Regions from separate parts of the Streptomyces sp. NBC_01485 genome, predicted to be linked through region 3. Evidence: riboswitches for the same ligand, from Rfam matches in the RefSeq annotation. Region 3 holds a riboswitch; each other region holds the start of a gene.

Region 1 (4,860 bases), 1.1 Mb from region 3:
CCCCGTCAACGCGGCCTCCATGCTGGCCGTTCTCGGCCTGGGCGCCACGGGCGGCGAGGAGATCGTCCTCGCCTCCGAGGCCGAGGGTGCGGAAGCCGCCCTCGACCGGCTGGCGAAGCTGGTCGCCGAGGGTCTCGAGGAGCTCCCCGAGACCGTCTGAGCAAGGACCGGCCGAGCAGGCCTTGTCTTATTCGAGGGGCGCGGTGCTCGTCACTTGAAAGACGTCGTCCCGCAAACTCCGAAGGGCTCGTCCGAAATTATCGGGCGAGCCCTTCGCATTTCCCGTTGACGGGCAGCGGAAATAATCCCCCGCGAATTATCCCCCTCTTTGTATACGGCTCCCGTGTTAATGCCGCAGGCCCGTCATGTTTACGGGAGGTTGCGAAGTCCTCACGCGGTCGGCGCGCTCCGGTCCGCCGGAAAAGCGCAGCCGGTGCACGGCGGTCGAGCGCTCGGTGTGCAGCGCCGTGACGGCCCGCGCGCGCTCCCCGTCGCCGCGCGCCACCGCGTCCACGATCGCGCCGTGCTCCGCCCAGGACTCCACCGGGTTGACCGGCGCCTCCACCGCGTACATCCAGGCGATCTTGTGGCGCAGCTGGGTGAGCATCGACGTCAGGGCGTGGCTTCCGGAGGACTGGGCGAGCGTCTCGTGGAACCAGCCCCCCAGGGAGCGCAGATCGTCGCTGTTGCCCCTCCTGGCCCGCTCCTGGCCCAGCCGGACGAGGCCGCGCAGCACCTTCAAGTGGGCCTCCGTGCGCCGCTGGGCGGCCCGGGAGGCGCCGAGCGGCTCCAGGAGCATGCGCATCTCCAGCAGGTCCGCGGCCTCCTGCTCGGTCGGTTCCGCGACGCACGCGCCCGCGTGCCGCCGCGTGACGACGAAGCCCTCCGCCTCCAGCGTGCGCAGCGCCTCCCGGACGGGGACGCGGGACACGCCGTAGCGGCGGGCGAGGAGTTCCTCCGTGAGGCGGCTGCCGCGCTCGTAGACACCCGCGACGATGTCGTCCCGGATGGCCGTGCACACCGAGTGCGCCGGAATACGCATGACGGACCTCCGCCTTAATCCCCGTGAAACGTCGACGATTGACGTGTGTTCCGTGACTCTATTGCAATGAGCGGGAATTTCCGATGGCGGGCCGGAATCCAGGGATATTTTTTGGACAGGAAGGCATCGAAAACGGCGAAAGCCCCGGCCGGAAGGGCCGGGGCTGGACGATCTGTCGCCGTGCGTCGTCAGACGTTCACGCCGTGCTGGCGGAGGTAGGCGACCGGGTCGATGTCCGAGCCGTACTCCGCGCTGGTGCGGGCCTCGAAGTGCAGATGCGGGCCGGTGACGTTGCCGGTCGCGCCGGACAGGCCGATCTGCTGGCCGGGGGCGACCTGCTGGCCCACCGAGACGCCGATGGACGACAGGTGGCCGTACTGGGTGTACGTGCCGTCGTTCATCTTGATGACGATCTGGTTGCCGTACGAACCGCCCCAGCCGGCCTCGACGACGGTGCCCAGGCCGACCGCGTGCACCGTGGTGCCGGTCGCGGCGTGGAAGTCGATGCCGGTGTGGCTGCCGGAGGACCACAGGGAACTGCTGGCGTGGTAGCCGGTGGAGACGTAGGAGCCGGTGATCGGCGGCACGAAGGCGTTGAGCAGCTTGCGCTCGGCCTCCCGGGCGGCACGCACGCGTGCCTCGCGCTCCTCCACGGCCTTCTTGGCGGCCGCCTCGCGCGCGGCCTCCTCGTAGGCGGCCTTCTTCTGCACGGCGACCTGGTCGTCGATCTGCTCGATGACGGATTCGCCGGCGGTGACGACGGGGATCAGCCCGGTCTGCTCGGGGGCGGGCTCGGCGGCGAAGGCCGGAACGGAGGCGACGGTGGCCATGACACCGGTGGTGGTGAGCGCCGCTACGCCCGCCGCGCGCGCGGTGGTGCGCTGCATGCGGCTGGGCCGACGGTGCTTCCCGGAGCGGACGGCACTGGTGGACGCCATGAAGCGGGGGGTGTCCTTTCCTTCCCTCTCGCCTACCGGGTTAGCTGACGGGTTCGGAGCAGGAAGGTCTCCTACGGGCCCCCTCGCGGCTCGCGCGGGCGTCCGATTCACCCCAGGGACTTCTGGGCCCCTCCAGCCGCGAAGGCGGCGACAGGAGGGAGGGTCCCCGGCTCCCCTGGCTCGCGCCGTACGGGGACTCGGCGATGGCTGTCCGGTGCCGCGGTTGCGGCGCACTGCCTGACGAACAGTCCGGACGAAGCTAAGCGGGACACCTTTGAATCCTCAAACGAATCCCGGTTTTTGTAGCGCATCCCACAGGGCAGACAGGCAGCCTCCACCTCAATTCGGACACCAGGAGGCCCTGGTGACGTGTCCGTCGACCAGGGCCCCTACGCGCGCGTGCCGTTGCCCGCGTCCGTCGTGCCGGCTACTCGGCGGAGACGACCTTCACCTCGCCGATGCCGAGGGCCTCGACCGGCTCCTTGATCTGAGCCGCGTCGCCGACGAGGACGGTCACCAGCCGGTCCACCGGGAAGGCATTCACGGCCGCCGCTGTGGCCTCCACGGTGCCGGTCGCGGCGAGCTGCTGGTACAGCGTCGCCTGGTAGTCGTCGGGCAGGTGCTGCTCGACCTGGTCGGCCAGGGTGCCCGCGACGGCCGCGGCGGTCTCGAACTTCAGCGGCGCCACCCCGACCAGGTTCTGCACGGCGACATCACGCTCGGCGTCGGTCAGGCCCTCGGCGGCGAGGGTGCGCAGCACCTTCCACAGGTCCTCCAGCGCGGGACCGGTGTTCGGGGTGTCCACGGAGCCGCTGATGGCGAGCATCGCGGCGCCCGAGCCGTCCGGGGCGGACAGCATGACCTGCCCGAAGGCACGGACGCCGTAGGTGTAGCCCTTCTCCTCGCGCAGGACGCGGTCCAGGCGGGAGGTGAGGGTACCGCCGAGGCAGTACGTGCCGAGCACCTGCGCGGGCCACACGCGGTCGTGCCGGTCGGCGCCGATCCGGCCGATCAGCAACTGCGTCTGGACGGCGCCGGGGCGGTCCACGATGACGACCCGGCCGGTGTCGTCGGCGGTCACCGGCGGCACCGGCCGCGGCTGCGCCGAGGAGCCCGTCCAGGCGCCCAGGGTGTCGCCGAGGAGCGCGTCCAGGTCGACGCCGGTGAGGTCGCCGACGACCACGGCGGTGGCCGTGGCGGGGCGGACGTGCTTCTCGTAGAAGGCGCGTACGGCTACGGAGTCGATCTTCTCGACCGTCTCCGCGGTGCCCTGGCGCGGGCGGGACATGCGCGCGGTGGCCGGGAACAGCTCCTTGGAGAGCTCCTTGGCGGCGCGCCGGGAGGGGTTGGCCAGCTCGTGCGGGATCTCGTCCAGGCGGTTGTGGACGAGGCGCTCGACCTCGCTGTCGGTGAACGCGGGCGCCCTGAGGGCGTCGGCGAGCAGACCGAGGCCCTTGGGCAGACGCGAGGCCGGCACTTCGAGGCTGAGGCGGACGCCGGGGTGGTCGGCGTGCATGTCGAAGGTGGCGCCGCAGCGCTCCAGTTCGGCGGCGAACTCCTCGGCGGAGTGCTTGTCGGTGCCCTCGGCGAAGGCGCGCGCCATGATCGTGGCGACGCCGTCGAGGTCGGCCGGTTCGGCGTCCAGGGGCGCGTCGAGGTGGATCTCGACGGCGACGACCTGCTGGCCGGGGCGGTGGCAGTGCAGGACCGTCAGGCCGTTGGCCAGCTCGGTGCGTTCGGGCGCCGGGAACGCCCACGGCTTGGCCTCGCCCGCCTGGGGCTGGGGGCGGTAGTCCATCGTGGCGAGCTCGGTCACCGGGCCGCCTCCTCGTTCTCGTCCTGGTCGGCGGGGGCTTCGGCGGCGGTCGGCTCGTAGACGAGCACCGCGCGGTTGTCGGGGCGCAGGCGGGCCTTGGCGACCTCCTGCACCTCCTCGGCCGTCACGTCCAGCACGCGCTGGACGGCGGTCAGGGCGAGCTGCGGGTCGCCGAACAGGACTGCGTAGCGGCACAGTTCGTCCGCGCGGCCGGCGACCGTGCCGAGCCGGTCGAGCCACTCGCGCTCCAACTGGGCCTGGGCGCGCTCCATTTCCTCGGCCGTGGGGCCCTCCTCGGCGAACCGGGCGAGCTCCTCGTCGATGGCGGTCTCGATGACGGGCACCTCGACGTCACCGGACGTCTTCACGTCCAGCCAGCCCAGGGAGGGCGCGCCGGCGAGCCGCAGCAGGCCGAAGCCGGCCGCGACGGCCGTACGGTCGCGGCGCACGAGCCGGTTGTAGAGGCGGGAGGACTCGCCGCCGCCCACGATCGTGAGCGCCAGGTCGACGGCGTCGCACGCGCGCGTGCCGTCCTGCGGCAGGCGGTAGGCGGCCATCAGGGCGCGGGCCGGGACCTCCTCCTCGACGATCTCGCGCAGTTGCCCGCCGATGACGTCGGGCAGCGAGCCGTCCCGGGGCGCGGGCTTGCCGTCGTGGCCCGGGATGGAGCCGAAGTACTTCTCGACCCAGGCGAGGGTCTCCTCGGGGTCGATGTCGCCGACCACGGAGAGGACCGCGTTGTTGGGCGCGTAGTACGTCCGGAAGAACGCGCGCGCGTCCTCCAGGGTCGCCGCGTCCAGGTCGGCCATCGAGCCGATCGGCGTGTGGTGGTAGGGGTGGCCGTCCGGGTAGGCGAGGGCGGTCAGCTTCTCGAACGCCGTGCCGTAGGGGACGTTGTCGTAGCGCTGGCGGCGCTCGTTCTTGACGACGTCGCGCTGGTTCTCCATCGACTCGTCGTCGAGCGAGACGAGCAGGGAGCCCATCCGGTCGGCCTCCAGCCAGAGGGCGAGCTCCAGCTGGTGGGCGGGCATGGTCTCGAAGTAGTTGGTGCGCTCGAAGCTGGT
Region 2 (4,860 bases), 7.0 Mb from region 3:
CTTCTCCTCCGGGTACGCGGCCAACCTCGCCGCGGTCACCGCGCTCGCCCCGCACGGCTCGCTGATCGTCTCCGACGCGGGCAACCACGCCTCGCTCATCGACGGCTGCCGGCTGGCCCGCGGCACCACCCAGGTCGTCGGGCACGCCGACCCGGACGCCGTGCGCAAGGCGCTCGGCACGCACGACGGCCCGGCCGTGGCCGTCTCCGACACGGTCTTCTCGGTCGACGGCGACGCCGCCCCGCTGGCCGCCCTCGCGGCCGCCTGCCGGGCGTACGGCGCCGGACTGGTCGTCGACGACGCCCACGGGCTCGGCGTGCTCGGGGACGGCGGACAGGGCGCGCCGTACGCGGCGGGTCTCGCGGGCGCCGACGACGTCGTCGTCACGGTCACGCTGTCGAAGTCGCTCGGCAGCCAGGGCGGCGCCGTGCTGGGCCCCGCGCGCGTGATCGACCACCTGGTCAACGCGGCGCGGACGTTCATCTTCGACACCGGTCTGGCCCCGGCGGCGGCGGGCGCGGCGCTGGCCGCCCTCAGGCTGCTGCGCGCGGAGCCGCAGCGCGCGCCGCGCGCGCGTGCGGTGGCGGGCGAGCTGTACGCACGGCTGACGGCCGCGGGTCTGGAAGCGGTGCGTCCGGACGCCGCGGTCGTCTCCGTGCGGGCGCCGTCCCCGGAGACGGCCGTGCGGTGGGCGGCGGACTGCCGGTCGGCAGGCCTGGCCGTGGGCTGCTTCCGTCCTCCCTCCGTGCCCGACGGCATCTCACGCCTCAGGCTGACCGCCCGCGCGGACCTCTCCGGGGCCGAGCTGGAACGCGCTGTACGGGTGATCGACGAGACCCGACCATGAGTCGGCGTGACACGGCCGTGGGTCGCCGCTGAGCACTGCGTGCCGACTGCTGCGGTGTGCTCAGTTGCGCGGTGTGCTCAGTGGAACGCGGTCGTGAAGCCCGTCCAGCTCTCGGGGGAGAAGAGCAGGGCGGGTCCGGCCGGGTCCTTGGAGTCGCGTACGGCGAGCAGACCGGCCCAGGGGCCGGCGGCCGGCCGGGCGGTCTCGACGCAGTTGTTCGCTCCCGTGCTGTAGCTGCTGCGCAGCCACCGCATCGGCGGGAGAGCGTCGGGATCGGTACGGGAAGGTACGTTCCGCGGTGCTGCGGACATGGTGCCTCCTTATGCGCCGCCTGCCAGCGCGGCGATGTATTCCGATGAGTCCCCGGGCGAAAGGGCTTGCGCCCGAAGGGCGTTGAAGGCCTCGGTGTAGGCCTGGAGGTCTTCTTTCCGTTCGAGATAGAGGCTACTCATCAAGTGGTCTAGAACAACCACGTCCAGATCAGAAGTGCGCGAAAACGAGAAGATAACGAAAGGGCCGGTCATCCCGATATGTGCCCCGGCGGCGAACGGCAGCACCTGGAGCCGCACTTGGGGCAGCCGGGCGGCCTCCACGAGCCGGCCGAGCTGCCGCGCCATCACCTCGGGCCCGCCCACCTCCCGCCGCAGCACCGCCTCGTCCAGCACCGCGCACAGCTCCAGCGGCGGCCGGCCGCGCAGCACGTCCTGGCGGGCCATCCGCACCTCCACCAGGGTGTCGAGCTGCGCCTCGTCGATGCCCTCCACGGCCGCCCTGGTCACCGCGCGCGCGTACTCGGGCGTCTGCAACAGGCCCGGGACCACGGTCGTCTCCAGGGTGCGCATCGCGCTCGCCTGCGACTCCAGGCTGATGAAGTCCCGGTAGGCGGGCGGCAGCACCCCGCGGTAGGCGTGCCACCAGTGGTCCCGGCCGCCGCTGCCCTCGGCGCCCGCCAGCGCCAGCATCAGTTCCCGCAGATGCGGATCGGCCACTCCGTAGGCGTCGAGGAGTAACCGCACATCGGCCGGTTTCGATCCACTGGTGCCGGTCTCGATACGGCTCACCTTGGACTGGTGCCAGCCCACCAGCCGGGCCGCCTCACCGCTCGTGAGGCCCGCCCGGGAGCGCAGCGTGCGCAGTTCGGCGCCCAGCTTTCGGCGGCGTACCGCGGGACCGTGTTGCATGGACTCCTCCTTACTCCTCCCGGGCCGTCCGAATACGCTCTGTCGTCGCAGAGTTCACCGCATTGAGCGACAGATATATGCATATCTTGGTGGATCGCCACCCGTGACCGGTGCGGTGATGGCAGTCTGGCGAAGAAGCAGCCAGTCCGGGACCGTACTCGAACCACACGCACCGTGTCGGACCTCGGTCCCGTGGGAAAGGGACGACGTCGCCATGGCAGATCACCTGGAAGCATCCGTCACTCTGCCGAGCGATCCCGCCTCGGTCTCCACGGCCCGCGGCTTCGTGGCCGGCACCCTCGGGGAATGGGGTCTGCCGGCGGACGCGGAGGTGGCCGACACCGTCCGGCTGATCGTCTCGGAACTCGCCACCAACGCCGTACAGCACACCTTCGGGCAGTCGCCCACCTTCACGGTGGGCCTCGTCCTCGAGCGTGACGAGCATCTGCGCATCGGCGTCACCGACAGCCACCCGCGCTTCCCGCAACGACTGCCGGCCGCCGTCCAGCAGGACAACGGCCGAGGCATGGTGATCATTCGCTGGCTGACCGCGGAGTGCGGCGGCAAGCTGAGAGTGCGGCCCACCCGGGAGGGCGGCAAGACGGTCACCGTGGAACTCCCGTGGACCGTCCCGACGGCGGTTCCGACGTCGGTCCCCACCGTGGAGCCGGTGACCGGAGCCCTGACTGCCCCGGCGGCCCCCGCGGAGGGCGAGATCCCGGGGCGGTGACGGCGCGTCAGGGACGCCGGCACCGCCGCGAGAGGTTCGGCGGGCCTAGCGGACCCGGCCGTACCAGACGCTCTTGGTCCAGATCTTCTGCAGCTTCACCACGTCTCCGGTCTTCGGCGAGTGCCAGATCTTGCCGCTGCCCGCGTAGATCCCGACGTGGTACACGTTCGAACCCGAGTGGAAGAACACCAGGTCGCCCGCCTTACGGCCGGACGCCGAGATGTGCTTCGTCTTGTTGTACTGCTGGGCCGCCGTCCGAGGCAGGCTCTTGCCCGCCTTCTTGTACGAGTACAGCGTGAGCCCTGAGCAGTCGAACCTCTTCGGCCCTGTGGCTCCGTACTTGTACGGGGCACCCTTCTTCGATGCCGCGATCTGGAGCGCCTTCGTCGCCGGTGTGGCGGCCGCGGCGTCGGTGGCGAGCCCCGGGACCACGACCGAGCCGCCCACGGCGGCGATGGCGAAAGCCGAGGCCGTACCGGCCCGGACCATGAGCGACGGGACACGATTGAGCGCAGTCATGCGCAACCCTTCGTCAGCCGCCTGTGAAGGATGACCTGTCGGATTCGGGCTGGCGAAGTTGCCCGGCCGCTGACGCGGCTTCACCCCAAGGGCTGCTCGGCCCGGTCATGGCGTGACCGTTCCGGCGACCCGTCGTGCTTGGGTCCTCCACTCCTGCCGATGCACTTCTGTCGACCGGTCATCCGGGAGGCGGCAGGACTCGGCGTCCGCCCGGACCGCCCCGCCTCTTGTGGCGGGGGCTTGTCGTCAGTCAGGGATCTTGACTCACCGATGTCCGAAAAACCCAATGGAACCGGGGATTTGTGGGGTTACTCACCACTCACCCGTTCGGGTGGACACCCTGATGGCCGATCAGGTGTCAAGGTCGTCAAAGGTCGCCAAAGGGCCCCGGACCAGCGGCGGAGCCTATAATTCCGCCCGAATCGTTCTCTTTTGCGCAACCTCGACCGGCCTGCGGAGGCAGCGCACGCTACGCCGTACGGGGGTACCTCGACTGGTCCGTTTCAACTCCGGGCCGCACGACACGCGCGGGGCGCGGGCCGTCCGGCCCGGAGGCGGGCCGTGTCAACTGTCGGAGAGCGGAGGGACCGTGACGCGCGCCGTGCGACGCTCCCCGTCGAGGACGCGCAGCGCCCGCGCGAGCGTCGGCGCGTGCAGCTCGCTCTCGCCCCGCTGGTGCATCAGCGTCAGCGCGTCGCGCAGCGCGGTCGCCTTGCTCACCAGCGCCTGGGCGGCGCGCAGTCCGCGGTACGTGTCCCCGTGGTGGGCGGGGTTGATCCGGCCCAGCAGGTCGACGACGTCGAGGTAGCCGTCGATCAGCTCGGCCTCGGCCCGGGTCAGCGCGGGCAGCGGCGGCAGTTCGGGCACCATCGGCGGCTCACCTCCCGTCCGGCGCGCCGGCCGAGGTCTTGCGGCTGGAGATGATCTCGTCCACCAGGCCGTACTCCACGGCCTCCTGGGCGGTGAGGACTTTGTCCCGCTCCATGTCCGCGGTCACCTGCTCCGGAGTGCGCCCGGTGTGCCGTACGAGCATCTCCTCCAGGGTGGCCCGGGTGCGCAACAGCTCGTCCGCCTCGATGACGAGATCGCTGGCCTGCCCCTCGACGGGCTCGGGCAGCGACGGCTGGCGGATCGTCATCCGCGCGCCCGGCAGCGCGAACCGCTTGCCCGGCGCACCCGCCGCCAGCAGCACCGCGGCGGACGAGTCCGCCCGGCCCAGGCAGGTCGTCGCCACGTCGCAGGTGACGTACCGGATCGTGTCGTACAGGGCCGTCATCGCGCTGAACGAGCCGCCCGGGGAGTTGATGTACAGCGCGATGTCCCGGTCCGGGTCCTTGTGCTCCAGGTACATGAACTGGGCCATCACGTTGTTCGCCGCGATGTCGTCGACCGGCGTCCCCAGAAAGACGATCCGCTCCTCCAGCAGCTTCGAGTACGGATCCATCGTCCGGTGCCCGAAGCTCGTGCGTTCGGTGAACTCGGGCAGGACATGGCGGGCGGACGGTGATCGGTTCATGGGAGCCCCTCCTTCTGCGCCTGCTGCGTCTGGCGCATCTGTAAAAAATGTACAGGATGTACGTGAC
Region 3 (4,860 bases):
CGGCCGCCTTGTTCTGTGCGTCCACCGCGGCCTGCGAGGTCTTGGCGGAGGCCTCGACACCGGCGCCGACGACCGCAAGGTCGGGCGCCGCGCTCGCACTGCCCTCGCCGGTCACCGTGACGGTGGCGGGACTGTCCGGCGCGAGACGGACGGCCCCGGCCGGGTGGGCCGGCGACGCGACGGCCGCGGGCGCGGCGAGCGCCGGGACGCCCAGGGCGAGCAGGGAGACGAGGGCCACGGCGACGGGAGTACGGGGACGGGTGCGGGGAAGAGGCATGCGGGACCGGTCCTTCGAGGCGTCGGGGGAACGGGATGCGGGTGCAGGTAGGGCTGGTACGGGTGCGGTCATCCCAGCACCCGCACCGGCCCCCGCCCGCGCACCACTCCCGTGCGCTCACCTCACTGGTGGAGCGGCCGACCGTACGACCTCGACGGCCGACCGCGTCCACCCGCAACCCTCGCGGTCTCCCTGCTCAGGCCACGGCTGCTCAGGCCACGGCCGCGATCCGCATCCTGATGTCGTCCGGCGACAGCGCGCCCTTGGCGGTCACGTGGTCGCCGGAGGACTCGCCGCGCAGCCGGCGTCCGATCCACGGCACCAGGTACTCGCGCGCCCAGTGGACGTCGTCGCGCCGTACGTCGAGGGTGCCGCGCGGTGGGAGCGGCGGCCAGGGCTGCTCCGGGTCGGCCGGGACCTCGAGGCCGAGGGCCTCTCCGGCGCGCAGCGCCACGCGCGTGTGCCCCTCCGGGGAGAGGTGGAGCCGGTCGCCGTCCCAAGCCCTGCGGTCCTGCACGGACTTGAGGGACCACAGGTCGAGCACCGGGCAGCCGTACCGGTCGGCGACGGCGCGGACATGCCCGTTGTAGGTGGCGATCTTGCCCCGCAGGTGCTTGAGCACGGGGACGCCACGGGTGTCGAAGCCGGTGGTCACCATGACCGTGCCGGCTACGGCGGTCAGGGACGCGATCGCGCGCTCGAAGCGCTCGGCGACCTCGTCCGGGTCGGTGCCGGGTCGGAGGATGTCGTTGCCGCCCGCGGAGAAGGAGACCAGGTCCGGGGCGAGCCGCAGCGCCCTGGGGAGTTGGTCCTCCATGATCTGGTCGAGCAGCTTTCCGCGGACCGCGAGGTTGGTGTACCCGAAGTCGCCTTCGGGCCGCCGGTCGGCGAGGAGTACCGCGAGCCGGTCGGCCCAGCCGACGAACGCCCCGTCAGGGCCGGGGTCGCCGACGCCCTCGGTGAAGCTGTCCCCCACCGCCACGTACGACCCGATCACTGATCTGTTGTCATTCTTCGAATCGTCTGCCACAGCAGTTCATGATTCACCTTCGAATGTGACTTACGCGACCGTAGGAAAGGGTTGACGGACGGTGAGATAAGCCACTCCTAAAGAGTTCCCCAATCAGGGAATAAGAGACCGCACACCGAAGGCCGGACCCGGGGATCGGGGTCCGGCCTTCGGCAGCGTGTCAGGCGTGTCGAGCGTGTCGGGCGGAGGTCGTCGGCCGGGGTCAGCCGACGGCGACGCCGTGCGAGCGGAGGTAGGCGACCGGGTCCACGTCCGAGCCGTAGTCCGGCGTGGTGCGGATCTCGAAGTGCAGGTGCGGGCCGGTCACGTTGCCGGTCGCGCCGGAGAGCCCGATCTGCTGGCCCTGGGTCACGGTCTGGCCGGCCGAGACGGAGAGCTGGGAGAGGTGGCCGTACTGGGCGTAGTAGCCGTCGGCGAGCCTGATGACGACCTGGTTGCCGTACGCGCCGCCCCAGCCCGCGGAGACGACGGTGCCCGCGCCCACGGCCTTGAGGGAGGTACCGGTCGGGACGACGAAGTCGACGCCGGTGTGGTAGCCGCTGGACCACATGCTGCCGGCCACGTGGTACCCGGTCCCGACGGTCGCGCCGGCCACGGGGAGGCCGTAACCACTGGAGGTACCGGTGTCGGCGCCGGTGCTCGTGCTGCTCTCGGCGGCCTGGGTGGTCGCCTTCGAGGAGGACGACCCGGACGACGAGGACGCCCCGGACGAAGAAGGCGACGAGGACGACGGGGACGACGCCTTGTCGTCGGACGACGCCTTCGAGGAGGACCAGCCGGACGACGACCCGGTGGTGCCGGTCGTGGCCTTCGCGCCGATCGACAGCTTCAGGCCGGGGTGGATCAGCGACGGGTCGCCGCCGACGGCCCGACGGTTGTCCTGGTACAGCTTCTGCCAGCCGCCGCTGACGTTCTGCTCGTCGGCGATCTTCGAGAGGCAGTCGCCGGACCGCACGGTGTAGGTCCTGGCACTCGTGGCAGCGGCCTTCTTCTGCGCCACCGGAACGGACTGCACGGCCTTTTCCGAAACAGACTGCGAAACCGTCTGCGCGGCGGACTGTGCGACGGACTGAGAGGGCGCCGCATGGGCGCCGGTGGCGCCTATGAGCGGAAGGGCGAGCGCGGCGCCGCCGGTTCCGGCGACGGCTATGGAGCGGGTGAAACGCTGGGACTTCGGACGACGGTGCTTACCCTTCGCGGGCATGGCCAATTCCTCTCCGGCGCCTGCGAGGTCAGCTGTCGGGTGCGGGCTGGAGATGCCCGGCCGCGCCGAGGCGCGGCTTTACCCCAAGCCTGTTCCGGGACCGGAACAGGCGGTTCTACCTGTGGGTCCCCCGCTCCTGCCTTACACGGATGGGTGAGCGGACACCGGACGGCGGCAGGATTAGGCGTCCGTCCGGATTGGGGTGGAACGTAAGCGACCAAGACGCACAGGGACAAGCAGAGGTTGCACGGATAACGCTTTTCTCTTGATCCCCTGTGCGTATTCCCAGTCACGCTCCGTCAATCAATAGGCCCGCTTTTCGCCAAGCGCCCTGGAAAAGCACGCGAATTACGTGAACATGACGGACGACGTACGGTCACTGATATGACGCTCCTCACGTGACACATCTCCAGGTCCCTTTACCCCAGAGCGAGTTGGAAGGAAGGATCCAATTCGGGACAGAACACTCAGATGCGACGCAGGCGGATAACCATCGCATCAAGGTCGCCCCGCAGTCCGGTACGCAACCCGTGGTGCAACAGCACGGCACCTCGGTGAACTTCGCCCGTTTCAAGGCATTCGTACAAAGATGTCGGGTCGAGTCCGCGCAGCCGCAGCGCCGGAACCGGCTCGCCGAACCGCTGGGCCTGGAGCCGGGCGAGGACGACCGCCTCGTCGCCCCGCACGTACTGGACGGCGCTCAGGCCGCCGGCCGGGGGCCGCAGCCGGTAGAGGTCGCCGTGCTGCACGAGGGGCCGGATCTCCTTGTAGAGGTCCACCCACTCCCGGGCCTCGGCGAGGTCCGCCTCGCTCCACTCGGCGAGGTCCCCGCCGACGCCGAGCACCCCGGCCATGGCGCTGACGAACCGGAAGCGCAACGAGCTGATCCTGCCGTTGAGCTGGGTGTTCGGGCTGTCCGTGACCCACGCGGCCATGACCCGGGCGGGGTGGATCTGGCTGAAGCCGTGCTGGATGTCGAGCCGGTCGAGCGGGTCGGTGTTGTCGGAGGTCCACACCTGGTCGGTGCGGCTCATGATCCCGAGGTCGATGCGCCCGCCGCCGCCCGAGCAGGACTCGAAGGCGACGCCCGGGTGGGCGGCCCGCAGCCGGTCCAGGAGGGCGTACAGGGCCCGCACATGGTCGACCCAGAGGCGCTGCGGGTAGGGGTCGTCCGGCCAGCCGGCGTCGGTGAAGCAGCGGTTGAAGTCCCACTTCACATAGTCGACGGGGGCGCTGGACAGGATGGCGTCGAGTCGCTCCCAGAGGTACTCCTGAACGTCCTCACGCGCGAGGTTCAGTACGAGCTGATTGCGGAATTCCGTCCGCTTTCGCCCTGTTTGGAACTGCACCCAGTCCGGGTGTGCCCTGTACAGCTCGCTGTCGGGGTTGACCATCTCGGGCTCGACCCAGATGCCGAACTGCATGCCGAGGCCGTGCACCTGGTCGGCGAGGGGCTTCAGGCCGTTCGGGAAGCGGTCGGGGTTGGGCCGCCAGTCGCCGAGTCCGGCGTGGTCGCCGGTGCGCGCCCCGAACCAGCCGTCGTCGACGACGAACAGCTCGACGCCGATCGCCGCGGCGCGCCGGGCGAGGGTCGCCTGCTGCTCCTCGGAGATGTCGAAGTAGGTGGCCTCCCAGGAGTTGAACAGCACCGGGCGGTCCTGTCCGGCGTCCGGGATCACGTGCGCCCGCTGGTAGGCGTGCCAGGTGCGGCTCGCGCCGCCGAACCCGGCGTCGCTCCACAGGCCGGCGAAGACGGGCGTGGTGAAGGACTCCCCCGCCGCCAGCCGCAGCAGGCCCGAGTCGTCGTACCCCGCGCCGCCGGTGATCTGCACGCGCGCGTCGGGGAGTTGGGCGACGGCGATCCGCCAGGAGCCCGACCAGCCGAGGGCGCAGCCGTAGACCTCGCCGCGCTCCTCGGTCGCGTCGGTGTCCAGGGCCACCCAGGGCAGGTGCTGGTGCCCGGTGTGACCGCGGCGGCTGCCGATGACCTGCTCACCGTAGGTGAGGGGGGAGCGCGTGAGCCGGGACTCGGCGGCCCAGCGGCCGTGCAACTGCGACAGCCGCCAGTCGTCGCGCTCGGGCAGGGTCCAGGTCGCGGAGTCGGCGCGCAGCAGCTCCAGCGGCTGCTCACCGTCGTTGCGCAGGGTCGTCCAGCGCTCTACGACGTCCCCTCGCATCCGGTAGTGCAGGGTGACGGCGAGCCCGCCGTCCCGGAAACGCAGCCGCAGCCCGTCACCGTCCGCCGCGTCGGCCCCGTCGGTCTCGTACGTCTCGAAGGTCCACTCGGTGCCGCGCCGCTCGTCGGTGCGCACGGACAGGGCGGGCCGGACGAAACGGGGACCGCCCTCG
Region 4 (4,860 bases), 2.4 Mb from region 3:
AGGTGGAGGCGGCGGGCTTGGCGAAGCTGACCTCGGTGAAGCCGACGTCCACGACGGCGGCGCCGCCGCTCGCGGGGGTCAGCGTGAACTTCAGCGGCAGGCCCGTCTTCGCGTCCACGGCCACGCTGATCGCGCCGACCGTGGAACCGGACTGCTTCGGCTTGACCAGCAGCTTGTAGGCGTCGCGGCCGGCGACATGGACGGTGCCGTCGACGGTCACGGAGGTCGTGTCGTCGACCGCCTTCAGGGCGTCCTCGGTGAGGTCCTTGGGCGTGGCCGGAACGGGGGTCTCCGTCTCGCCCTTCTTGGAGCTCTCGTCGACGGTGGAGTGATAGACCTCGTTGGAGGCGCTGTCGTACCCCCACACGTTCTTGCCGTTGTGGATGACGCTGTACTCGGCCGCGTTCTCCAGCAGCGAGAGCTTCTGCTTGTCGGGGCCGTCGGCGGCGACGCGCAGGGTGTGCGTGCCGGAGGCGAGTTCGGTGAGCTTGGCGGACGGGTCGGCGGACGAACCGTCACCGCCCTGCTGTGCGGCGCCGGAAAGGAGACCGCTCTCCAGCCCGCCGAGGTCGGGCAGCCCGAGATCGGTGGTGATCTTCACCGTGCCGGACAACTGCTGTACGTCCGAAGCGGCGATCTTGTCGAGGAGTTGCTGCGCGGTGATCTTCGGCAGGTCGGGGTCGCCGGAGTCGGCGAGCGCGGGGACCAGCCCGATCGTCGCCGCCGCGACACCGATCACGGTGACCGGGACGACGTACCGCACGGCCTTGCGCCGCCCGGCGCGCAGATCCTTGGCCTCCCCGCCGTCGAACGTCCCGCCGTTCGGCTCCCCGCCGGTCATGGTGTCGTCGGTTGCCTTCGGTGCCATGTGTGCCTTACCTCCGTCGTCGGCGGCGGCCGGTCATACCGCTGAACGTCCCACCCCAAGCCGCCATTCTCACCCGAATCGGTGAGGAGTGATGTTTTCCGTGGTTCCCATCTGACCAAATCGCACACGGAAAAGCGTCAGACCGGGGAGCCAACTCCGTGTACGCCTGGGGTATGACACGAAGGCGGTGAGGCGGCATCCAACCCGTAGGGGTACCGACGAACGGGGGTTCCGACAAGCGGAGGTTCCGACGAGCGGGGGTTCGAACCCGTAGGGGTTTCCGGGTGGAGGGCGTTCCGGGGTGGAGGACGTTCCGGAGAAGGCGGTGGACGTTCCGGAGCGGAGGGGGTCAGCCGGCTCGGTGGACCACCGCGTCGCAGAGTTCCAGCAGCGCCGCCTTCGCGTCGCACTCCCGCAGCGGCGCCAGCGCGGACCGCGCGTCCTTCGCGTACCGCACGGTGTCGCGGCGGGCCTGCTCCAGCGCCGGGTGGGCCCGGAGCGCCTCCAGGGCCTCGGCGAGCCGGTCGTCGTCACTGAGGTCGGAGTCCAGCAGCTCGCACAGCGCGATGTCCTCGGGCAACGACAACCGCGCCGCCCGCTCCCGCAGCCGCAGCACGGGCAGCGTGGGAACGCCCTCGCGAAGGTCCGTGCCGGGCGTCTTGCCCGACTCGTGCGAGTCGGACGCGATGTCCAGGACGTCGTCCGCGAGCTGGAAGGCGACGCCCAGCCGCTCGCCGTACTGCGTCAGCACGTCGACGACCGTCTCGTCGGCGCCCGACATCATCGCCCCGAACCGGCAGGCCACCGCCACCAGCGAGCCCGTCTTGCCGGCGAGCACGTCGAGGTAGTGCTCGACCGGGTCGCGCCCGTCCGTCGGCCCGGCCGTCTCCAGGATCTGCCCGGTGACCAGCCGCTCGAACGCCTCCGCCTGCACCCGCACCGCCTCCGGCCCGAGGTCGGCCAGGATGTGGGAGGCGCGCGCGAAGAGGAAGTCACCCGTGAGGACGGCGACCGAGTTCCCCCAGCGTGCGTTGGCGCTGGGCACCCCGCGGCGCACGGCTGCCTCGTCCATCACGTCGTCGTGGTACAGAGTGGCCAGGTGGGTGAGCTCGACGACCACGGCCGACGGCACGATGCCCGGCGCGTACGGGTCACCGAACTGCGCCGCGAGGGCCACGAGCAGGGGCCGGAACCGCTTCCCGCCCGCCCGCACGAGATGCTGGGCGGCCTCCGTGATGAACGGGACCTCACTCTTGGTGGCCTCGAGCAAGCCTTCCTCGACAGCCGCCAATCCGGCCTGGACATCGGCTTCCAGAGCCTGGTCCCGCACGCTCAGCCCGAACGGCCCGACGACGGTCACGAGGGGTCTCCTGTCTGCTGGTGTCCACTGGCGATTACGCGGTTTGTCGATAGGTCTCTGCCACCACTCAAGTCAGCGTATCCGGTCACGTTTCGATCACCGATAGCCCCCACGGTTACAGGCCCGGCGGTATCGGATCACGCCCGTTATGTTTCTGATCAGTACGTATGAACAGATATTTATAGAGTTACCCAGAAGTAATGATTTATGTCGGTTACCGACACACCCAGCCCCTCGACGTTCCTTTCGGTACGAGTTCGGATTAATGTCCGATTTGCCACTCTTGCGAACGTCGGTGAGTTGGCTCACTCGCCACGGCGACCCGGCTCCGGCCCGCAACCCCGCCGATCCCCCGCATCCCCCGCAACCCCAAGCAAGTTGGCGCTTTGCGCACACAAAGGATCAAGCACCCCATAGGCCACAGACAGAGGTCAATAGGGTTGATCTGTGAATTCGCCACTTGTTCCGGACATGTGCCGTCGCATACGTTCCCGACCTGTCGGGCGGAACGCCGAATCCTGCCGCCGCCCGTCACCCTCCGAGAGAACCGCACGGCAGGAGCGGGGGAACCAGGTAAGTCGCCAAACCGGATGCTTCAGACATACCGGTACGGCTCGGGGTGAAGTCGCGTCCGTCAGGACGCGGCCGGGCAGCTCCCGCCCGAACCCGACAGCTCACCTCGCAGGCGCCGGAGAGGAACTTCGTCATGTCCGCTGTCGCTCAGCCGCGCCGCAACCGGCGTACCCGTCTCGTCCGCACGCTCACCGCCGCCGCCGCCGGCGCGGCCGTGCTCGCCCTCCCGATCATCGGAGCGACCAGCGCCTCCGCGGCGACCCCGACCGTCGCCACCGCGACCAGCCTCGGCTACGCCAACAACCTCGACGGCTGGATCCGCGCGTCCCTCCAGGTCATGGCGCAGCACGGGATCCCGGGGTCGTACAACGGCATCTACCGCAACGTCATCCGCGAGTCCTCGGGCAACCCCAACGCCATCAACCTCTGGGACTCCAACGCGGCCGCGGGCATCCCGTCCAAGGGCCTGCTCCAGGTGATCGACCCGACCTTCAACGCCTACCACGTCTCCGGCACGTCGTGGAACTCGTACGACCCGGTCGCGAACATCACCGCGGCCTGCAACTACGCGGCCGCCCGGTACGGCTCGATCGACAACGTCTTCGGCGCGTACTGACAGTCCCCCTTACGGGGCGTTGAGGTCAGTCTCTAGGGGTCCACGGGTACTACGGGTCCTAGAGGGTCCAACGGGGTCCTGCGGAAACAGTCTTTCGAGGACGACGGCCACGCCGTCGTCCTCGTTCGACGTCGTCACCTCGTCGGCCACCGCCTTGAGTTCGGGGTGGGCGTTGGCCATCGCGACTCCGCGCGCGGCCCAGTCGAACATCGGGATGTCGTTGGGCATGTCCCCGAAGGCGATGGTGTCCTCGGCCCGCAGGCCCAGGTGTTCGGCCGCCAGCGCCAGGCCCGTCGCCTTGGTGATCCCGCAGGGCTGCAACTCGACCGTGCCGGGACCCGACATGGTCACCGTGGCGAGCGAGCCGACCGCCGAGCGGGCCGTCGCCGCCAACTCGTCGTCGGACAGGGTGGGATGGCGCAGCAGCACCTTGCTGATCGGCTCGCACCACAGGTCGTCGCGCCGCTCGACGCGCAGGGCGGGCAGGGTCGGGTGCGGCATCCGGTAGCCCGGCTCGATGAGCGTCAGCCCGTCGACGCCGTCCTGGTCGACGGCCGCGTACAGCTGCCCCACCTCCGCCTCGATCTTGCCGAGCGCGGTCTCCGCCAGTTCCCGGTCCAGGGTGACCGACCACAGCAGACGGTCCGCGCCGGCGTCGTACAACTGCGCGCCCTGTCCGCACACCGCGAGCCCCCTGCTGTGCAGGCGGTCGAGCAGCGGTCGTACCCGCGGGGCCGGCCGGCCCGTCACCACGAGGTGGCGTGCGCCCGCGTGCGCCACCCGCGCGAGCGCGTCGAGCGACCGGTCGGAGAAGGTGTCGTCGCCGCGGAGCAGCGTTCCGTCCAGGTCGGTGGCGATGAGGGAGTACGGGGAGTACCGGGTGCGTGCGGCATATGCGGTGGGTGCGGCCATGATCAGAGAATACGGATCCCGCAGCCCCCGGGTTCGACGCGCACCGAACGACGACCGGGTGCTGCCCGGTTCTGCCAACTCCCCTTTAAAAGAAACGGCTTTCTGACGCATCGCCGGGTAGCGGACGGTTAAAGGCCTCTGCACCGGTTGGCAACAACATGCCACGCTACCTACCGCCACGCCCTGATGGAGCGGTACCGTCCAGGTGTCCAGGGGGGACTTGATCGGGGGGTCAGGTTGAGCAGTGGGCGCATTCGTGTGCTGAGGCCGGAAGACCTCGGCGAGGGGGAGAGGGAGCGGTGGCGCGCGCTGCGTGCCGCGTCGACGCTTCCGCGAAACCCCTTCATGGAACCGGAGTTCACCGACGCCGTGGGGCTCGTGCGGCCCCGCGCGCGGGTGGCGGTGGTGTACGAGGGGCGTGAGCCGGTCGGCTTCCTGCCCCATGAGCGGGGCCGGCTCGGCCAGGGCCAGGCCCTCGCGTACGGCGTCTCGGACGCGCAGGGCGCGGTGCTGGCCCCGGGTCTCGGGCTG

Evidence for each region. A riboswitch is a leader RNA that binds a small molecule or an ion and turns the genes downstream of it on or off. The one in region 3 is predicted to bind cyclic di-AMP.
Region 1: it holds a riboswitch for cyclic di-AMP, as region 3 does, so the genes downstream of both, OG352_RS32010 (M23 family metallopeptidase) here and OG352_RS35855 (M23 family metallopeptidase) in region 3, are expected to answer to the same signal.
Region 2: it holds a riboswitch for cyclic di-AMP, as region 3 does, so the genes downstream of both, OG352_RS04720 (C40 family peptidase) here and OG352_RS35855 (M23 family metallopeptidase) in region 3, are expected to answer to the same signal.
Region 4: it holds a riboswitch for cyclic di-AMP, as region 3 does, so the genes downstream of both, OG352_RS25790 (transglycosylase SLT domain-containing protein) here and OG352_RS35855 (M23 family metallopeptidase) in region 3, are expected to answer to the same signal.

Annotation. Positions count from the first base shown of each region.
Region 1 covers NZ_CP109435.1:7,063,719-7,068,578, reverse strand. The annotation lists gene OG352_RS32020 (HPr family phosphocarrier protein) at 1-160, shown strand, start outside; gene OG352_RS32015 (GntR family transcriptional regulator) at 347-1,042, opposite strand; gene OG352_RS32010 (M23 family metallopeptidase) at 1,231-1,980, opposite strand; cyclic di-AMP (ydaO/yuaA leader) riboswitch at 1,995-2,193, opposite strand; gene OG352_RS32005 (M16 family metallopeptidase) at 2,408-3,796, opposite strand; gene OG352_RS32000 (M16 family metallopeptidase) at 3,793-4,860, opposite strand, start outside.
Region 2 covers NZ_CP109435.1:1,139,606-1,144,465, reverse strand. The annotation lists gene OG352_RS04740 (8-amino-7-oxononanoate synthase) at 1-847, shown strand, start outside; gene OG352_RS04735 (DUF397 domain-containing protein) at 925-1,158, opposite strand; gene OG352_RS04730 (helix-turn-helix domain-containing protein) at 1,168-2,028, opposite strand; gene OG352_RS04725 (ATP-binding protein) at 2,243-2,758, shown strand; gene OG352_RS04720 (C40 family peptidase) at 2,804-3,277, opposite strand; cyclic di-AMP (ydaO/yuaA leader) riboswitch at 3,281-3,451, opposite strand; gene OG352_RS04715 (hypothetical protein) at 3,842-4,147, opposite strand; gene OG352_RS04710 (ATP-dependent Clp protease proteolytic subunit) at 4,155-4,793, opposite strand.
Region 3 covers NZ_CP109435.1:8,132,651-8,137,510, reverse strand. The annotation lists gene OG352_RS35865 (SIMPL domain-containing protein) at 1-277, opposite strand, end outside; gene OG352_RS35860 (SGNH/GDSL hydrolase family protein) at 489-1,274, opposite strand; gene OG352_RS35855 (M23 family metallopeptidase) at 1,510-2,511, opposite strand; cyclic di-AMP (ydaO/yuaA leader) riboswitch at 2,514-2,677, opposite strand; gene OG352_RS35850 (alpha-galactosidase) at 2,979-4,860, opposite strand, start outside.
Region 4 covers NZ_CP109435.1:5,692,109-5,696,968, reverse strand. The annotation lists gene OG352_RS25800 (LolA family protein) at 1-868, opposite strand, end outside; gene OG352_RS25795 (polyprenyl synthetase family protein) at 1,218-2,228, opposite strand; cyclic di-AMP (ydaO/yuaA leader) riboswitch at 2,728-2,931, shown strand; gene OG352_RS25790 (transglycosylase SLT domain-containing protein) at 2,935-3,417, shown strand; gene OG352_RS25785 (HAD family hydrolase) at 3,427-4,329, opposite strand; gene OG352_RS25780 (GNAT family N-acetyltransferase) at 4,588-4,860, shown strand, end outside.